Regions from separate parts of the Agrobacterium sp. 16-172Ci genome, predicted to be linked through region 1. Evidence: predicted binding sites of a transcription regulator. Region 1 holds the regulator's gene; each other region holds the start of a gene.
The links. Region 1 encodes LexA, which represses DNA repair genes until DNA is damaged. Its sites were predicted from a motif close to TGTTCNNNNTGTGTTCNG; they were not measured.
Positions count from the first base shown of each region.

Region 1 (4,212 bases):
TGCTGGAAGACGGCAAAGCCTACACGACGAAGGCTCAGCCGCAGGGTTTCGTTTATGGCCAGTGGCAAAGGGCGCTGCTTTTGCCGGAACAGCCTGTGCCGCCGGTCTTTCTAAAGAGCGAGGCTACGGCAAAAACCGTGGCTTTGGCCCCGAGGGCGAAGCTTGATCCGCAAGAGATGAGTGCAGTTGCACGGCAGATGACAGCGGCCTTGAGAGACGCCGAGCCCGGTGTTTTCACCTGCAGCAAAGGCACATGGTGTGTTGCGCGCGCGGGAAGCGGCGAATGGATCATCGTTCTGGAAGATGGCCGCTTTGCCGGAAAGGCTTGCGATATCGCCGATATCATTATCGTCTCCCGCAGAACGTCCTTCTCCCAATGCCGCTCGGGTGCACTTCTGCTGAACCGGGATATCCTGCGACGGATCGGTTCGCTGGAAATGGACTTCGCCGGCAACGAGCAGGCAGCGGTCGTCGGCAGGCTGCGCGCCGCAATCGCCGGCATGGACAGGCCCTGGAGCGAACATCGCTATTACGACTGGAAAAGCGGCCGTTTCGATCACGACGTGCCTGATGCCATCATGCGGTTGCTGGCGGCATCGCAATAAAGTGCCGCCAGCATGGACCGTCAGGGCTTGATGCGCAGATCCGCGGTCAATTCGCCGATCCCGCTAATTTCCTCTTCATGCGCCGCATCGCGCCAGACTTCCTTCAGTCCGGCCTCGTACCATTCGCGCATCGCGGGAAGGGCGAGCAGCCGGTCGCAATAGGCTTTCGCCGCGGGCGAAAGTTCCGCGCCATAAGTCTGGAAACGAAATGCCACCGGGCAGAAGAAGGCATCGACCGCCGTGAATTTCTGGCCGGCAAGAAAAGGCCCGCCGAATTTCGCGAGGCCTTCGCTCCACAGCGTATCGATGCGCTTTATATCGGCCGCAAGCCCGGTATCGCCACCCTTCGGCTTTACCCGAATGCCGACCGACATCGGGTAGAGATTGCGCAGCGAGGAAAAGCCCGCATGCATTTCGCTCGCCGCCGAACGTGACCAGGCCCGTGCCTGCTTGTCGGTCGCCCAGACGCCCTGGTGTCTTTCCGCCAGATATTCGGCGATCGACAGCGATTCCCAAACCGTCACGCCCTCATCGACAAGGCAGGGCACCTTGCCGGTCGGCGAGAAGGTGGAGAAGGAAACGCCTTCTCCGAACGGAACGAGTTTTTCATCGAAGGCGATGCCGAGCGTGCGCATCAACACCCAGGGCCGTAGCGACCATGAGGAGTAATTCTTGTTGGCGATATAAAGATCGTACATGACATGTTTCCCCGATATGACGCGCATTTCTATACCGGCGGATGGCCTTTGGAATATTGCAAATAATCCATGGCTCCCATAAGCCGCGTTGATGAATGGGAAGGTGAGGGAAGGGAGAAGGAGGCATATCCACGTCACCGCCCGGAGATGAGGGCGAAACACACCCTCTCTTTACTTGCGCAGGGCCGAATTGTTCCAGGGAACAAGCCAAGATGCCTCAAAGGGAGCGTCCTCTTCTCGATGACGCCCCTGGCGAAAAAAGGCGGGCTGCCAATTAATGATAACGGCGGATCAGCCCCACGAGCTTGCCCTGGATTTTCACCCGGTCCGGTCCGAAGATGCGGGTCTCATAGGCGGGGTTGGCGGCTTCCAGAGCGATGGACGCTCCCTTGCGGCGGAAACGCTTGAGGGTCGCTTCTTCATCATCCACCAGTGCCACGACGATGTCGCCCGGATTGGCCGTGTTGCCGTTGCGGATGATGACGGTATCGCCATCAAAAATGCCGGCTTCGATCATCGAGTCGCCCTTGACCTCAAGAGCGTAATGTTCGCCCGAGCCGAGCATGTCGACCGGCACGGCCACATCATGGGTGTTGTTCTGGATGGCGGAAATCGGCACACCGGCGGCGATGCGGCCCATGACCGGCACGGTGGCGGCGCCGGCGAAATCATTAGTGGGCGCCTTGGGGGCAGGGGCCGGCTCCGGCGTCTTCGGTTTGCCGAGGCTGCCTTCGATGACGCTCGGCGAGAAGCCGCGCTGCGGCCTTGCACCCGGCGCATAGGCCTCCGGTAGCTTGATGACTTCCAGCGCCCGCGCCCTGTTAGGTAGCCGGCGAATAAAGCCGCGCTCCTCGAGTGCCGTGATCAGCCGGTGGATGCCGGATTTGGATGCAAGATCGAGTGCGTCCTTCATTTCATCGAAGGAGGGCGGCACGCCGGACTCTTTCATTCTTTCATGAATGAAGAGAAGCAATTCCTGCTGTTTGCGCGTGAGCATGAGGAAAACACCCTTGAGAATCGTCGTTGAAGTCGCGAAACAAATACAGAACGAACACTATATGTTCCATATGTGTTCCGCAATCCCCTAAAACTTCGTGAAGGGTGCATCGCAGATCGTGATTTGATCGTCGAAACTATCAACAAAGCAGATCTAACGATGTGTGCCGCATCTTGAATACCAGAAACCACCGATCGGAGAGACCCGGCCGGTGGTTTCTGGCTGCCGTTTGCTACGGCTCTTATATCAGTAGATCGTGAGCGCAGGAATGAAGCTGACCGCGATGAGGAGCAGCATCGCCATGGTGAAGAACGGCCACAATTCCTTCGTCGTCGCGCCGAGCGGCGCTCTGGCTATGGAGGACGAGATGAAGAGTGTGGTGCCGATCGGTGGCGTATAGAGCCCGATACCGAGATTGATGACCATCATCATGCCGAGCTGCACCCGGTCGAGCCCGATCATATCGGCGAGCGGCACGAAGATCGGTCCGAGCAGCAGGATCGACGGCGGCAGATCGAGCGGCATGCCGATGATCAGCATCAGGATGTTCATCATGAGAATGATCAGGATCGGGTTGGAGATATTCTCGGCCACCCAGGTGGCGAAATGCTGGGGCGCCTGATCGAAGGTCAGCACCCAGCCCACCGCCGCACTGCCCATGATGACCAGCATGACGACGCCGGTTGCGGAACCAGCTTCGACGAAATTGTCGCAGAAACGCTTCCACGTCAGATCGCGATAAAAGAAGATGCTGAGCACGAGCGAATAGACGACGGAAAGAACGGCCACTTCGGTTGGCGTTGCAAAGCCGAAGCGGAGGCCGAGGATGATCAGGATCGGCAGGAGGATCGCCGGCAGGCTGCGGAATGCAAGTAGCGCCAGATCGCGCTTGCGGATGCTTTCGTCACGCACCGCATAACCGCGCCGCACGGCAATGGCCCAGCAGACGAAGATGAAACCGGCGGCCATGAGCAGGCCCGGCAGAATGCCGGCGATGAACAGATTGGCGATGCTGACGCCGCTGACCAATGAATAGAGGATCATCGGGATCGACGGCGGAATGAGCACGTCGATGACCGCTGAGGTGGCATTGTTGGCCGCACAGAGGGGAGCGGGGTAGCCTTGGCGCTTTTGCCATGGAATGAGCACCGAACCGAGTGCGCTCGCATTGGCGACCGCGGAGCCGGACACGCCGCCGAACACGACCGACGAAATGACGGTGGTGGAAAGCGGGCCGCCGCGCCAGCGCTGCATGGCCTTGGAGGCGAGTTCCAGAAGCTGGGTTCCGAGTTTGCCGCCGAGCATCAGCGTGCCCGCGAGCATGAAGAACGGCAGCGCCAGCATCGGGAAAGACTGCGTCTGGTCGTACACCTGCTGCGCCACGATCAAAAGCGGCACATAACCGTTCCACAGCACGGCGACGCCGGCAGAGATGATCAGCGCATAACCGACCGGAACCGCAATCATCATTAGAATACAAAATGCAATGATCATCACGATGGTCATAGCGGCATCTCCTCGGTTGCACCGTGCGGGCGGGCATGCCAGCCGCTGGAGAGAATGCGCAGGCTCGCGGTTGCGGTCGTGACCGAGACCAGTGCCGCGCCGAAGGCGATGGAATAATATCCGATGCTATTGGGCAATTGCAGCACAGGGCTGATTTCCGCGCCAGCGATCTCGGCGACGACAAGCGCCTGCTGCGCGAGAATGACGAAACTTGCGACCGTCACGAGATTGGCGAACAGCAGAACGCCCACCTTGCCGCGTTCGTCGAACTTGTCATAGATCCATTCAACCGCCATATGCGCGCCGCTCTGCGCGGCAAGGGTAATGCCAGCGACGATGAACCATGGAAACAGCATGGTTGGCAGTTCTTCCGCAAAATCCAGCCCGCCGGATGTCGATAGATAGC
Region 1 covers NZ_JBNWBW010000003.1:11,802-16,013, reverse strand. The annotation lists gene ACQZ40_RS04805 (ComEC/Rec2 family competence protein) at 1-605, shown strand, start outside; gene ACQZ40_RS04800 (glutathione S-transferase family protein) at 626-1,303, opposite strand; gene lexA (transcriptional repressor LexA) at 1,578-2,300, opposite strand; gene ACQZ40_RS04790 (TRAP transporter large permease subunit) at 2,547-3,806, opposite strand; gene ACQZ40_RS04785 (TRAP transporter small permease) at 3,803-4,212, opposite strand, start outside.

Region 2 (4,212 bases), on a different contig from region 1:
GCTGAACAATGCCGGGCGGGGCGGGCTCTTATCGATTGGTCTCAAATCGAACTATCCGAACGTGCGCGCATCGCTAAAAAGACAATCGCAGATTTCGAGCGCGGCAATCGCGCCTACCACCCGAAAACGCCTCATGCGGTCAAGGTCGCTCTCGAATCGCATGGCGTGATCTTCATTCCGGAAAACGGGGGCGGGGTAGGGGTTCGCCTCCGTAAGGCGATGCCCCGCCTGTTTCGTCGTGATCCCGTTGACGGCCGCGAGTGGATGGCGTTTGCCTTTGACTACAAGGGACAGCGCCATACAGGCTTCGTCACCTACCGCTCGCTGGTCCGGGTCGCGTTGGATAGCCTCAGCCCGACCGAGATCTTCGATCGGGATAAGGCACGGATCCTGTTGATCGCATCTGACAAGATTGATGCCGACCAGGTCGACGAGCATGGGAGGGTGCTCGTTGACTGGGGTGATCTGTCGCCCGTCGAGTTCGATAGCGATGAAGAACGCGCACGAAACACCGAAGGCGACTGAGACGGCGAGATGCGTCAAAATAATTCGCACATGTTCAATTCTTTCGAAAAGCCTGCCGCACCTCCTCCCGCGGCAGGCTTTTTCGCTCTGAATTCAGGAGTTAGAGCAGACTGCCCGGTTCCACCGGCTCTCCGGATTTCGAGATGATCGACGATCCATACGGTTCGCGCGACGAAATGATCAGCGCGTCATCCGGTAACGGGCGGGCCAAATCCTTGGCTTCATCCCATGGCGCCCGCATCCAAATGTCGGTCTCTTCCTTCGTCAGCAACAGGACGGGCATCGCCTTCTCATGGATCGGCTTCACCAGGTCGTTGGGATCTGTGGTCAAGAACCCGTAGAGATCGTCGGTGGTCAGGCCGTCCCTGACCTTTCGGACACTCTGCCATTGCGGCACATGGAGACCGGCAAAGAACATCAGCGACTTCTCCTCATTGCAGGCGAACCAGGCATTCGGCACGTTTCCGCCAACCACCTGGCTGGCCGGATCCGGCTCGGCGAAGCTGGTAACCGGGACGAGGCATCTGTTCTCGACACCGAACCACCGCTTCCAGTGCGGAAAACTGAGCTTGCGCACATTGGTCGTGCCGCGGTCGGCCTCCATGCGGATCAGTTCCTCAAGATCGAAGGGTCTGCCCTTGGCCGCAAGCTTCTCGGCCTTGGCCTTGGCGCCTTTCTCGAGCGCGAAGCGAGGAGAGGGCAGTCCCCATCGTGCGTGGACCAGCTGCTTCTTGCCGCCAGCCGTGTTGCGGACGATCGGCCCCATCTGGTCGGGGTTCATCTGGTAGGCCGGCATCAGGTTGATCAGGCTTTCCGCATCCTGGGCCCATTTCGCGACCCAGTCCTTGTCTTCCATCCGATAAAGATTGCACATCTCACGCCATCCACTTCGCTCAGGTCGTGGAAGACAATCTAGCGGATGGCTCTGATTTCGCTAGTCGAGCTTGAAGACGTCGGCATTGTCCTGCCGTTCGCGCAAGCCCTTGTAGGAAGCGTGCCGCAATTTGCCGTCTCCGGTCCAGGCCCGAAACTCGATCTCGGCAATCAGCGTTGGCTCGACCCAGACAATGTCGGCCTTTCCGGAATAGGGCACCGGCGGCTGCTTTCGTTTCCAGCGCAGCTTGTCCAGCATCTTGCGCAGCCTGATCATCTCGGCTTCCTTGAAGCCTGTGCCGACGTTACCGACATGAACGAACACATCACCGCGGTAAGCGGCAAGCACCAGCGACGCGAAGCCGGAAGGCGACGCCGTCGATGGCTCATAGCCGACCACCATGAAGGCTTCGCTCTGGACGCATTTGATCTTCACCCAATCGCCGGTGCGGCCGGAACGATAGGGCTGATCGAGGTGCTTGCCGACAATGCCTTCCAGACCGAGGCGGCAGACGTTCTCAAGCAGGGCATTGGGTTCGGCGTCGAGTGTCTCCGACAGGCGGATGGCGCCGTCTTTGCCATCGAGCGTGTCCTCGAGAAGATGCCGCCGCGATCGGTATTCGACACCGCGCAGGTCATGACCGTCGAGATAGATCAGATCGAAGGCGTAGAAAACGGCGTCAGAGGCACGATTGCCAGCCGTCTTGCCGGAAGCACCCAAAGACTGCTGCAGCAGCCCGAAATCCGGCCGTCCTTCTTCGTCGAGAACAACAGCCTCACCGTCGATGATCATTGTCGCAGGCCCAAGCGCTCGAGCGGCCTGTTCGATTGCCGGAAACCGATGCGTCCAGTCATGACCGCCACGCGTGAGGATCCGGATGCCCGTCGGCTCGATATGGACAGCCAGTCGGTAGCCGTCCCATTTCAGCTCCCAGCTCCATTGGTCACCGATAGGCGGACGCGCTTTCAATTGTGCGAGGGCCGGCTCAACGCGGTCAGGCATGGGGTCGAACAGAAGCTGTGGCTGCGCCGGGTTGCGCTTCCGACGTGGCTTCGAGCGGATCGGGGCTTCGGTATCGCGAAGAAGCGGCTTTGATCTCGGGGGCTTCGTCATGCCGAGAGTTCAGCACAAAAACCTTAAGAATAGTGTGACGTTGCACATCTATCCCCGCTATCCACCATCGGCGCCCGACGGGAACACGGATCTGGCAAAAATCTCAACTCTGGTTACGTCCTTGAATCCCCTTCGAATCTTTGGATTTCCTAATGCTGGGATAATATTCCTCAACTCTGTGGTGCTTGACTCTTTCATGGCATAAGAACAAACAATGAACTTATAGCCCGTACGACATGATGTCGATCCTTTGAACACGATCTTGAAGGGAGCCGTGAACGATGACTGCTGCCCGCCAGAGGGTGATCTGTGATTTGCGCGACCGCATCGCGTCGATGGAGGGCGGATCCGCGAAACGGGCTGGCGCGCTTTCCTTCGGCGTTGCCGCGATCGATGCGGCGCTGCCTGGCGGAGGTCTTGCCTATGGCGCGCTGCATGAGTTCGCGGGCGGTGGCTCGGGCACTGTCGATGGAGCAGCTGCCGCCCTCTGTGTCGCCGGCATTGCCGCGCGGACCAAAGGGCCCGTCGTCTGGTGCCTGACGCGGCCAGATTTGTTCTTTCCGGCCCTGGCGCAGGTTGGCCTCCATCCCGACCGGGTGATCTTCGTCGAGTCCGATCGCGAAGAGGATGTGCTCGCCAACATGGAAGAGGGGCTGTCCTTTGGTGGGCTCGGCGCTGTCGTCGGCGAGCTCGTTCGCCTGCCTATGGTCAGTTCCCGCCGCCTGCAGCTTGCAGCCGAGCGAACCGGGACCATGGCGCTCGCGGTCCGCCGATGGCGGCGACAGACGGAGGCCAATGACTTTGGGCAGCCGACGGCCTCGACCACGCGATGGCGTGTCAGCGTGATGCCGTCAGAGGAGTTGCCGGTACCGGGGGTGGGCAGGCCTCAATGGTTTCTGGAATTGATGCGCGTGAAAGCGGGTGAGTGTGCTGAGTTTCTCGTGAGGGCGTGCGATGACAAGGGTCGTCTCGATCTATCTTCCGGATCTGCCGACGGATCGCATTCGTCGGGCCGATCCGTCTATTCCGCCTGAACAGCCAATCGCCGTGATCGCGAGAAGCGGTTCGAAGCGATGGGTGTCTGCCGCCGATCCGGCTGCCAGAAAGGCGGGCGTGCATGCCGGCATGGCGGCGGCAAAGGCGCAGTCGCTGTTTCAAGGCCTGATGCTGGTTGACGCAGATTCGCAAGCCGATCAAGCCGCGCTCGAGCGCATCACGCTCTGGGCGCTGACGATCTATTCGCCGATCGTCGCCGTCGACGGGATTGATGGTATCGTCATGGATACGGAAGGCGCCGATCATCTGCAGGGTGGTGAACTGCCGATGGTGACGAAGATCGCCAACCAGTTTCTTGCCCGAAAACTGACGGCGCGCGTGGCGGTTGCCGACAGCTGGGGTGCTGCCCATGCTTGCGCCCGCGCCATCAATCGCGAAACGATTGTCGTTCCTCCGGGCGAGACGGCCCGTGCCGTCGAAAAACTACCGATTTCGCTTCTGCGCCTGCCGTCAAAGATCGTCTCTGATCTGCGCATTCTCGGTTTCCAGACAATCGGCGAGCTTGCCAACACCCCGCGGGCCCCGCTGACATTGCGCTTCGGTCCGGAGGTCGGTCGCCGTCTCGACCAGATGCTCTGTCGTGTCGCCGAGCCGATCGAGCCCATCCGGACCGCAGAGCTGGTTGAAGTCTCCAAGGCCTTTGC
Region 2 covers NZ_JBNWBW010000027.1:35,899-40,110, reverse strand. The annotation lists gene ACQZ40_RS20760 (helix-turn-helix domain-containing protein) at 1-525, shown strand, start outside; gene ACQZ40_RS20755 (SOS response-associated peptidase family protein) at 626-1,399, opposite strand; gene ligD (non-homologous end-joining DNA ligase) at 1,460-2,512, opposite strand; gene ACQZ40_RS20745 (ImuA family protein) at 2,794-3,546, shown strand; gene ACQZ40_RS20740 (Y-family DNA polymerase) at 3,467-4,212, shown strand, end outside.
Region 2: the regulator LexA is predicted to act here: its motif matches at 2,716-2,733, upstream of ACQZ40_RS20745 (ImuA family protein).

Region 3 (4,212 bases), on a different contig from region 1:
AAGCAACATCCGTTGTCGTTTGCTTAATTTGGTAAGTCGCTACCCATCCCGAAAATTTATTCTTTTCGGAATCCGGCAATTTACTAAATGCAGACTCTATTCTGCAGGAAACAATTTTGGACAGTTCCGCGATTTCTTTCGGGTTATCGCTTGGCGTTGGGCTGACGGTCGTACATCCAGTCAAACCTAATATGGATATTAAAAAATATACTCTCATAATCTCCATTCCCCCTGAATTATAACGACTTAAATGAACTTAATATGACTGCGTTAGGAATATACACCGTCGCCATGGACTTATCCACGCAGAAGTTGTTTTGAATCGATCGTACAATAGAAAAGAGAATTATGACGTTGTGAATATTACTACATTTTTGATTCTGTAGTGCCAGGTGGAGTGACAAAGCGGAAAGTTTCCTCCCCAATGTTGCCCCCAGATTCGGATGTGCTCGAATATGAGGGCGCGTTCCAATCGCACCGCAATGTCAGGTTTTGTCAGGTTTTGTCAGGTTCTACACTGGTGAAAAGCGCAGGTGCAAAACCCGAGACCGGTCCGGAAAACCCGTTATTTCCCGTTTTTAAAACGGCGCGGGGGGACTGCTGCGCGTGGTTCAGTCTGGGATGACGCCAAAATTGCGATGTAGCGTCACCCTGCGACTGTGGCCGAGCGTTATGCTGCTCTTACGCTAAGTTGCCGACGTTTCTTGCATTTTCGAAACCACGTAACCGCCAGCGCCTTCCAGAACTGGATTTTGTGGGTGACGGCCAACAATTTCGCCTCTTCTTCTGCCGTCGTGAGCAAGTCGATTATGGCCTCTGTTAAATCTTCCCCCGTGATTTTGTCGCTGTACTGCGGGTCTGTGAGAAGCAGTTCGGCCGCCTTAATCTGGGGCGCAGTCAAAGGCCCCCGGTCGGCATTAGCTAGGACCTCAAGTATTTCGCGTGAGACGATCGGCCCACGTCTGCCGATCATCGCTTCGATTTGTTTAATTGCTATAGTTTGGCGAGAACCTGTTCCCGTATAGGCGTTCGTCGTCTTCAGAACTTTGACGTTTGCGCGAGCGCATACAAGCTCGATGGTTTGGGCGTCTTCATCGCCAGCAGCGATAGCGGCCTGATGAAGCTGGAGGCTTGTCACCCCAAGCCGATCGGTATTTTGACCGATGAAGGCCTTAGCCTGTTCCACTGTACTTTCAGCCTCCACAATCATAACCGGGATTGTGTCCAGGTTTGGGTTCGAGGCGGCTGCGATTGCCGTATGCTGCCCGTCAAGAACCTTGAGAATGGTCTTACCTTCCCACTCAGCGTACGCGCAGATTGGCGGCTTGTATTTGGTCCACTCGAAATGCTCGATAATCCGCCTGATTTGCCGCATCCCGTTCTCACTTACGTTTCTCTGGTAAGTAGGATCGACGTATAGATCTGATGGCCGGACCAATTCAAAAATCGGCATACCCGTAGCTGGAACGTTTGCCGTAAGACCGGCGATACTTACAGGTGAAATAACTCTAACATTATCCTGCATCGTGGCTCCTTCTCGCAAAATCGCGGTACGCGTATTTTGTAGACGACCACGAGAAGCTCCTTCCAACCCGGCTTGCTCTGAGGATTTACGTGCGATTAACATCCACAGCGGCGTGCCCAGCTTCGGGTCAAACAGTGGATAAGTTTAGGTCGGAGATTGATCCGACCTAATGCGTCATCCGCCTCAGACTAATACGTCTTAGCCCGCGAAGTTGAGCACCCCCAACCATCCAATTCCAGCGAAAAATGCTGCGCCGAGCGTTTCTTTCGAAACCCAACTATCGTCATTTAGCGCCGCTGCTGCGACACACATAACAGTTGCGATTGCTTCGAGAATGAACATGGCGCCGTCCAGCCAAGCCCAACCACCCATCAGATCGAACCATGCGCGACCGAAATACACCGTGAGCCCAAGATAAAATGCAGAAGCCAACCAGTACATGCATACCCCCTTTGTGTTGCGGGGAGGTAAGTATTTAGGACTCATGAATATTTCTTCCCTTGAAATCCTAAAATTGGAAATGTCGTCAGACACTGGCGCCCGTTCACGCTGTACGCAAGAGACCATCCGCTGAACGAGCTTGACTCTCTAGGCAGCCGGAACATAATAAGAACACTCTTGGCACGGCGGCGTGTGCCTATCGGGAAAATCAGGGACGATTTGAACTCTTGAACCGGAGAATGAGAACGTGCGCCCAGAGAGAAGAGAACCGGAAGCAGATCCGATTGACCACATCATTGCCTGGCACGACGGCGATAGCCGTGCCGCGATAGAGACGCTGATGGAAGACATCCAGCATTTGCGGATGCAGCTTGCGCTGGCGAGCGCTGCGATGGGCAAAGGTTTTACGAGAGGGTGGAAACCCGAGGCCGAGCGGAAATGACATGCGCCATCGTCGCGGGATCGATCTTACCGGCGGCAGCAACGACAATCTGCCGCCAAAGCCCACAGGCATCTTTGTTCCGCAGCGCGACCACTCCGCAACCTTGGCCGATCTGCCGCAATGGTATGTTCTCGGCGCTCAATGTTGGCAGTGCAAGCGTGTCGGAATGCTGGATAGGTGGGCAATACAACGCAGGCACGGAAAGTTCAGGCCAATCATTTCCATGGAACCGCTGTTGCGTTGTCTCGGCTGCCAGAACCGCGAGAAAAACAGCTTTGTCCTTGCAAGGGCAAAAAGAGATTGGCCATGAGAAATGAACGTGGCATTTCTGGAAGCATCATCCGGCCGGCGCCTCATTGGAGACAAAATGATCAATCCGAATGACATCGACCAATTCAAAGACTTCCACCAACTGACAGAGGGCGAAGCTGAGGCCTCGCAGGAAGTCTTAGACGACGCGATGAACGGTGTCGGCGACGGAAAAACTGTTGCAGATTCAGGGCGCATCAACGATCCAGTTGGCATGACGCGGCGACACGTTCTCGCGCAGGTTCTGGGTGCGCTTAGCGTCAGTGGAAATATCGCATCCGTAGCCAGCTTTGCCTTAGAAGCGTATGGTCATGACACGGCCCCACCCCCTCAAATTTCCCCGAACTTCATTAGTAGAATTCATGAAAAGCGAGAAGGTGATGGACTTAACGATATAGTTCCTTCGAGCAACGATGAGGCAAACTTCCTTCGATACCTATTGCATTTCCGTAGTGGTAGAAATTTAAACGAAGGAAAATTTGAAGAACTAAGAAAGATGCGGCGTGCTGCTCAGGATACGAGCGTTAAGGTGATGCTCTCCGATCTTGAGGCGAGTCAACTAAGCCGTTTTGGTGTTGTGCTTGAAGCCAAAGCTCTTTTTGAGGAAATTGCGTTCGACAGTGTCGGCCTCGATGCAGACCGCGTAGTACTGACGGAGAAGTCGCTCGTAAACGCATACTCGACCGTTCGTTGGAGCAACGTCCTAGAGCCTGAGAAGTGGAAATTTGAGGAAGGGCTTCGTCGCGCTGCCGATGTAGGAGTCAACCAATACGGCATATACATAACTGAAGTCCAAGGGAGCCCGATCAACGTTTCAATTCCCAATGGGGTCACGATACCAACAAAAGGTATCCTTTCTGGTGTAAAAGGCTTCTACATTATCAATTGGATACTTCATTATTGGAGTGCGAGTAATCCGAAAGAAGCGAGAGACTGCGCTGATCTTCAATATGCAGTGCTAAAGATTTATGCCCGGGACGTCAGATTTCACCGCCAAGTAGGTATCACAGCTTATATGATCGGCCTACACTATCATAGGCTTTCAGTTGCGAACGACAATTCGCAAACGTTGCGTAGGTTAGCAATCCAGTTTTTCAGGATTTGCACTGATGGCATTGGCGGCGAATGGTCGCCCTTGGCCAGCAGACTTAGGGCAGACGGCCTCAGAGGCGACGACATCAATGCCATCTACGCCTTGATTTTTTTTAACACGTTCACTGATGTAGCGGAGGAGTTGGGATTGCGCGGTATAGCGAAACACATTGACCTGCAGCCTAAGCTCGTCGAGACGACACCTTATCTCATTAAACGTTTTGCAGACCGGCACCGATTTGTACGATCGGAAACGGCGCCATTCCGGGCTGCTCATCTTTTGTATACGGACAACAATCCCTCGCTGCAAATGCATTTGCCTAGGATCGAAGATTATCAAAAGTCATTGCGGGCAAGTTAGGATTAAGAGATTTTGTGAGCGTGCGAATGCAAGCGATTTTCG
Region 3 covers NZ_JBNWBW010000001.1:385,113-389,324, reverse strand. The annotation lists gene ACQZ40_RS01950 (hypothetical protein) at 1-217, opposite strand, end outside; gene ACQZ40_RS01945 (hypothetical protein) at 671-1,525, opposite strand; gene ACQZ40_RS01940 (hypothetical protein) at 1,724-1,966, opposite strand; gene ACQZ40_RS01935 (dehydrogenase) at 2,214-2,408, shown strand; gene ACQZ40_RS01930 (hypothetical protein) at 2,410-2,718, shown strand; gene ACQZ40_RS01925 (hypothetical protein) at 2,776-4,170, shown strand.
Region 3: the regulator LexA is predicted to act here: its motif matches at 2,123-2,140, upstream of ACQZ40_RS01935 (dehydrogenase).

Region 4 (4,212 bases), on a different contig from region 1:
TGCGTGGCGCTGCAATGCAGGGGACAGCGGGTACAGTGGGCAGCCTCCCGCGCCAGCGACGCGAGCGTGCCCTCCGGCACGGGTTGCGTCGTCTCCCGGGCAGCGGCCGCAGCCTGCAGGCGATGGTGAAAGGGCTGCGGCTGGCTTGCCGCCCTGGCGGCCATCTCCAGCACCCGCGCCTCGGCACCGAGAACGAGACCGGGAATGAGATCGGCTTCCGGCAGGTTCTTCCAGTATTTCTTCGGCATCTCCGCCGTCATGGCTTTGATCTTGAGGCGCGCCGGATTGAATATATTGGCATAATAGGTCCGCCAGAGTTCATCCGTCTCGTCCTTCAGATCAGGCTTCGCCGCCGCCTCCCGTGAGGTTTGCAGCTCGCTTCCGTCCCATCGGGCGGACCCTTTCGGCGTGGCGATCAGCCAGTCCATATCGGTAAACCGTCGCTGGAAAAACGCTGCCGTCCGCTCGACGATGAAATGATCCGGCTCGAACCAGGCCACGAACCGCCGTCGCCCGCCCTGCCCCTGCGGCCAGGGCAATTCCTTGAAACGGACGAAGGCCGTCATCTTGTGACAATCCCGGCGCACCGATTTCTCGAGCAAGCGGGCCTCTGCAACATCCGGATCGGACTTGAACTGCAACAGGGCGCGATCCCGCTTCAGCCGCCACAATAATCGGTAAAGCAACGCAAACCGGCCGGGATCGCCATGGCAGATGACGGCCTGCGCCAGCGCCAGGAACGAGGCCGAAACGGAAACCTGCCCATTGCCGGCATCGACGGTCGGCAAAGGCTCACCGGCGAAATCCAGCAGCCCTGCCCCGTCGTCCCGCAACCGCCAGTCAATCGTCTCCGGCGGAATATCGGCGGCAAGGGCCGCACGCGCGGCATCGCGCCACTCGCCGAAATCGCCCCGCCCTTCGAGAACCGGGCCATACATCACAACAACGACAATTGTTCGGGCTGCGGCGCAAACATCGCCCGCAAATCCGGCCGCTCGGTCAGCTTGCCCGGCGTCCAGCCCTCGGCGACGATGAAAGCCTTCACCTTTTTCAGGGAAACACCAAAACGGGCGATATCCTCCAGCCGCAGCCGCCGGAACCGCCGCGACGAGAGGATGGAAGCAACCGTCTTGGTGCCGAAACCGGGCACACGCAGCAGCATTTCCCGATCCGCCGCATTGACGTCCACCGGGAAACGGTCGCGATGTTTCAGCGCCCAGGCGAGTTTCGGGTCGATATCGAGATCGAGCATGCCGTCACCCCCGATCGCCGTTATCTCGCTGATATCGAAGCCATAAAAGCGATACAGCCAGTCGGCCTGATAAAGCCGGTGCTCCCGCATCAGCGGCGGCTTGATGAGCGGCAGGCTTTTCGACGAATCGGGAATGGGGCTAAAGGCCGAATAATAGACGCGCCGCAAACCGTAGCTGCCATAAAGCCGGGCGCTGGTGGAGAGAATGGTGCTATCGTCAGCGCCATCCGCTCCCACGATCATCTGCGTGCTCTGCCCGGCCGGTGCAAAGCGCCTGGTCTTGCGTGTCCGGACGGTAGGCTCTCCGGCCTCTTCGATCTTCAGGCGGATATCGGCCATGGAGCGGCGAATATTGACGGGCTGCTTTTCCGGCGCGAAACGGCCAATGCCGCTATCGGTCGGCAATTCGATATTGATCGAGAGCCGATCCGCATAAAGCCCTGCCTCCTCAATGAGCCTGGGCGATGCTTCGGGAATGGATTTCAGGTGAATATACCCACGAAAACCATGGGTAACCCGCAACTCCCGCGCCACGCGCACCATCTCCTCCATCGTATGATCGGAAGAGCGGATGATGCCGGAGGACAGGAACAGCCCCTCGATATAGTTGCGCCTGTAAAACTCCAGCGTCAGCCAAACCACCTCTTCCGGCGTGAACCGTGCCCGCTCGACATTGCTGGAGGAGCGGTTGATGCAATAGGCGCAATCATAGATACAGAAATTGGTGAGCAGGATTTTCAAAAGCGAAATGCATCGCCCGTCCGGCGCATAGGCATGGCAGATGCCCGACCCTTCCGTGGAGCCCAGACCGCCCGATGCTGCGGAGTTGCGTTTTGTCGTGCCGCTGGATGCGCAGGAAGCATCGTATTTCGCCGCGTCGGAGAGAATGGCCAGCCGTTGCCTGATGGACTTCTTCATGGGTATGTTCACTATATGTTCCACAGACAAATGTCAATGACATAAGGTAACGCATTGATTACGTGAGAAAATATGTACGCCTCAAATTTGCTGGCATTTCGCTGTCGTCTTCTGATATAGTCGGCTCAGTTATGATTTTGGCATGGTTCCGGAGTTCCCCTCCGGAACCTGTTTCTTTTTGTGTCTGCAAGTAAAGCGACCGGAATGCGAAGGATAAAAAAATGGTAGAAAAAGTACCGATGACTCAGGGTGGATTCGTCAAGCTGCAGGAGGAGCTGCGCTGGCGCCAGCAGGAGGAACGCCCCCGTATCATCGAGGCGATTGCGGAAGCGCGCGCCCATGGCGACCTTTCGGAAAACGCCGAGTACCATGCTGCCAAGGAAGCACAGAGCCACAATGAAGGCCGCATCACCGAACTCGAAGACCTGACCGCACGTGCGGAAGTCATCGATCTCTCCAAGATGTCGGGCTCGAAGATCAAGTTCGGCGCCACCGTCAAGCTGGTGGATGAGGATAGCGACGAGGAAAAGACCTATCAGATCGTCGGCGATCAGGAAGCCGATGTGAAGGCGGGCCGCATCTCCATTTCCTCGCCCATCGCCCGCGCGCTCATCGGCAAGGAAGTCGGCGACAGCATCGAAGTCAACGCGCCTGGCGGCGCCAAGGGTTACGAGATCCTAGCGGTTCAGTGGGGCTGATTGCCCCGATGTGATGCGCCCCGAGCGGGCGCATCATTTCCTGACGAATAAATCCTCAGCCGCAAAGACGGAAGCCCATCTTGTCCCACGTCAGTCTGAAAGATGTGCAGGTACTCGCGCCTAACTTCAAGCGCAGGCTTTCCGGCGTCACCTCCACCATCGTTCAGCTCATTCCGGTGCAGAACCGGCTGGGACAGAAGGTGGCCACCATCGGCCCCGGCCTGCCGCCGCATCTGCCGCATTCGCGCTTCCGCGATCTGTGGCAACTTTGGCAAAACGGCCCCTTCGGCGGCCCGCGCGTCTGGCATGCGCGCCGCAATCTGGAAATGTTGCCCGGCATTGTCATGCGTGACGTTCTGCGCATGAAGGTGAAGCTGCTCTTTACCTCCGCGGCACAGAGGCGGCATTCCGCCTATACCCGTTTTCTGATTTCGAAGATGGATGCCGTGGTTGCGACCAACGCCCGCTCCGGCTCGTTTCTGGAAGTGCCCCACCGCGTCGTCATGCATGGCGTCGATACCGAGCTGTTCCACCCCGGCACCGGTCCCGAAGATACAATCGCGGCAACCGGCCTGCCGGGCCAATATCTGATCGGCTGTTTCGGGCGAGTGCGCCACCAGAAGGGCACCGATCTCTTCGTGCGCGCCATGATCGAGCTTCTACCCGCCTATCCGGACTGGACAGCCGTGGTGTCCGGCCGTGTGACGGCGGAACACAAGGCTTTCGGTGATGCGCTCAAGGCCGATGTCGCCGCAGCCGGCCTTGCCGACCGCATCGTATTTCAGGGCGAGGTTGACGACATCAAGCCCTGGTACCGGCGGCTGACGCTCTATGTCGCCCCGTCCCGCAATGAAGGTTTCGGCCTGACCCCGCTCGAAGCCATGGCCTCGCAGACGGCCGTTGTCGCCAGCAATGCCGGCGCCTACGAGGAAATGATCGTCAAGGGCGAGACCGGGGCGGTTGTCGATGCGGGTGACTATGCCTCGCTGAGAGACGCGATAAAGACCTATCTCGCCGATCCTGCTCTGGCCAAAGCCCACGCAAGTGCCGGACTTGCGCATGTGCGCAGCACGTTTCCGCTGGAAAAAGAAGCGACAAGTCTCGGCGAAGTCTATGAGGCGTTGCGGCGGGGGTAATGCCCCCCGAAGCCGACAAAAAGCCGGCCGATCAGATTTCCACCAGACCGACGCGCTTGACCTGACGGATGGTGAGCATGGTGCGCACGGTATCGACATTTTCGTCCGCCGTCAGAACCTCGATGACGAAATCCTGAAATTCCGTCAGGTTTCTGGCGACGCAATGCAGCAGGAAGTCGCTTTCGCCCGACACCATCCACGCCTGCCG
Region 4 covers NZ_JBNWBW010000008.1:152,446-156,657, reverse strand. The annotation lists gene ACQZ40_RS10790 (UdgX family uracil-DNA binding protein) at 1-938, opposite strand, end outside; gene ACQZ40_RS10785 (putative DNA modification/repair radical SAM protein) at 938-2,170, opposite strand; gene greA (transcription elongation factor GreA) at 2,392-2,868, shown strand; gene ACQZ40_RS10775 (glycosyltransferase family 4 protein) at 2,949-4,004, shown strand; gene ACQZ40_RS10770 (Lrp/AsnC family transcriptional regulator) at 4,036-4,212, opposite strand, start outside.
Region 4: the regulator LexA is predicted to act here: its motif matches at 2,176-2,193, upstream of ACQZ40_RS10785 (putative DNA modification/repair radical SAM protein).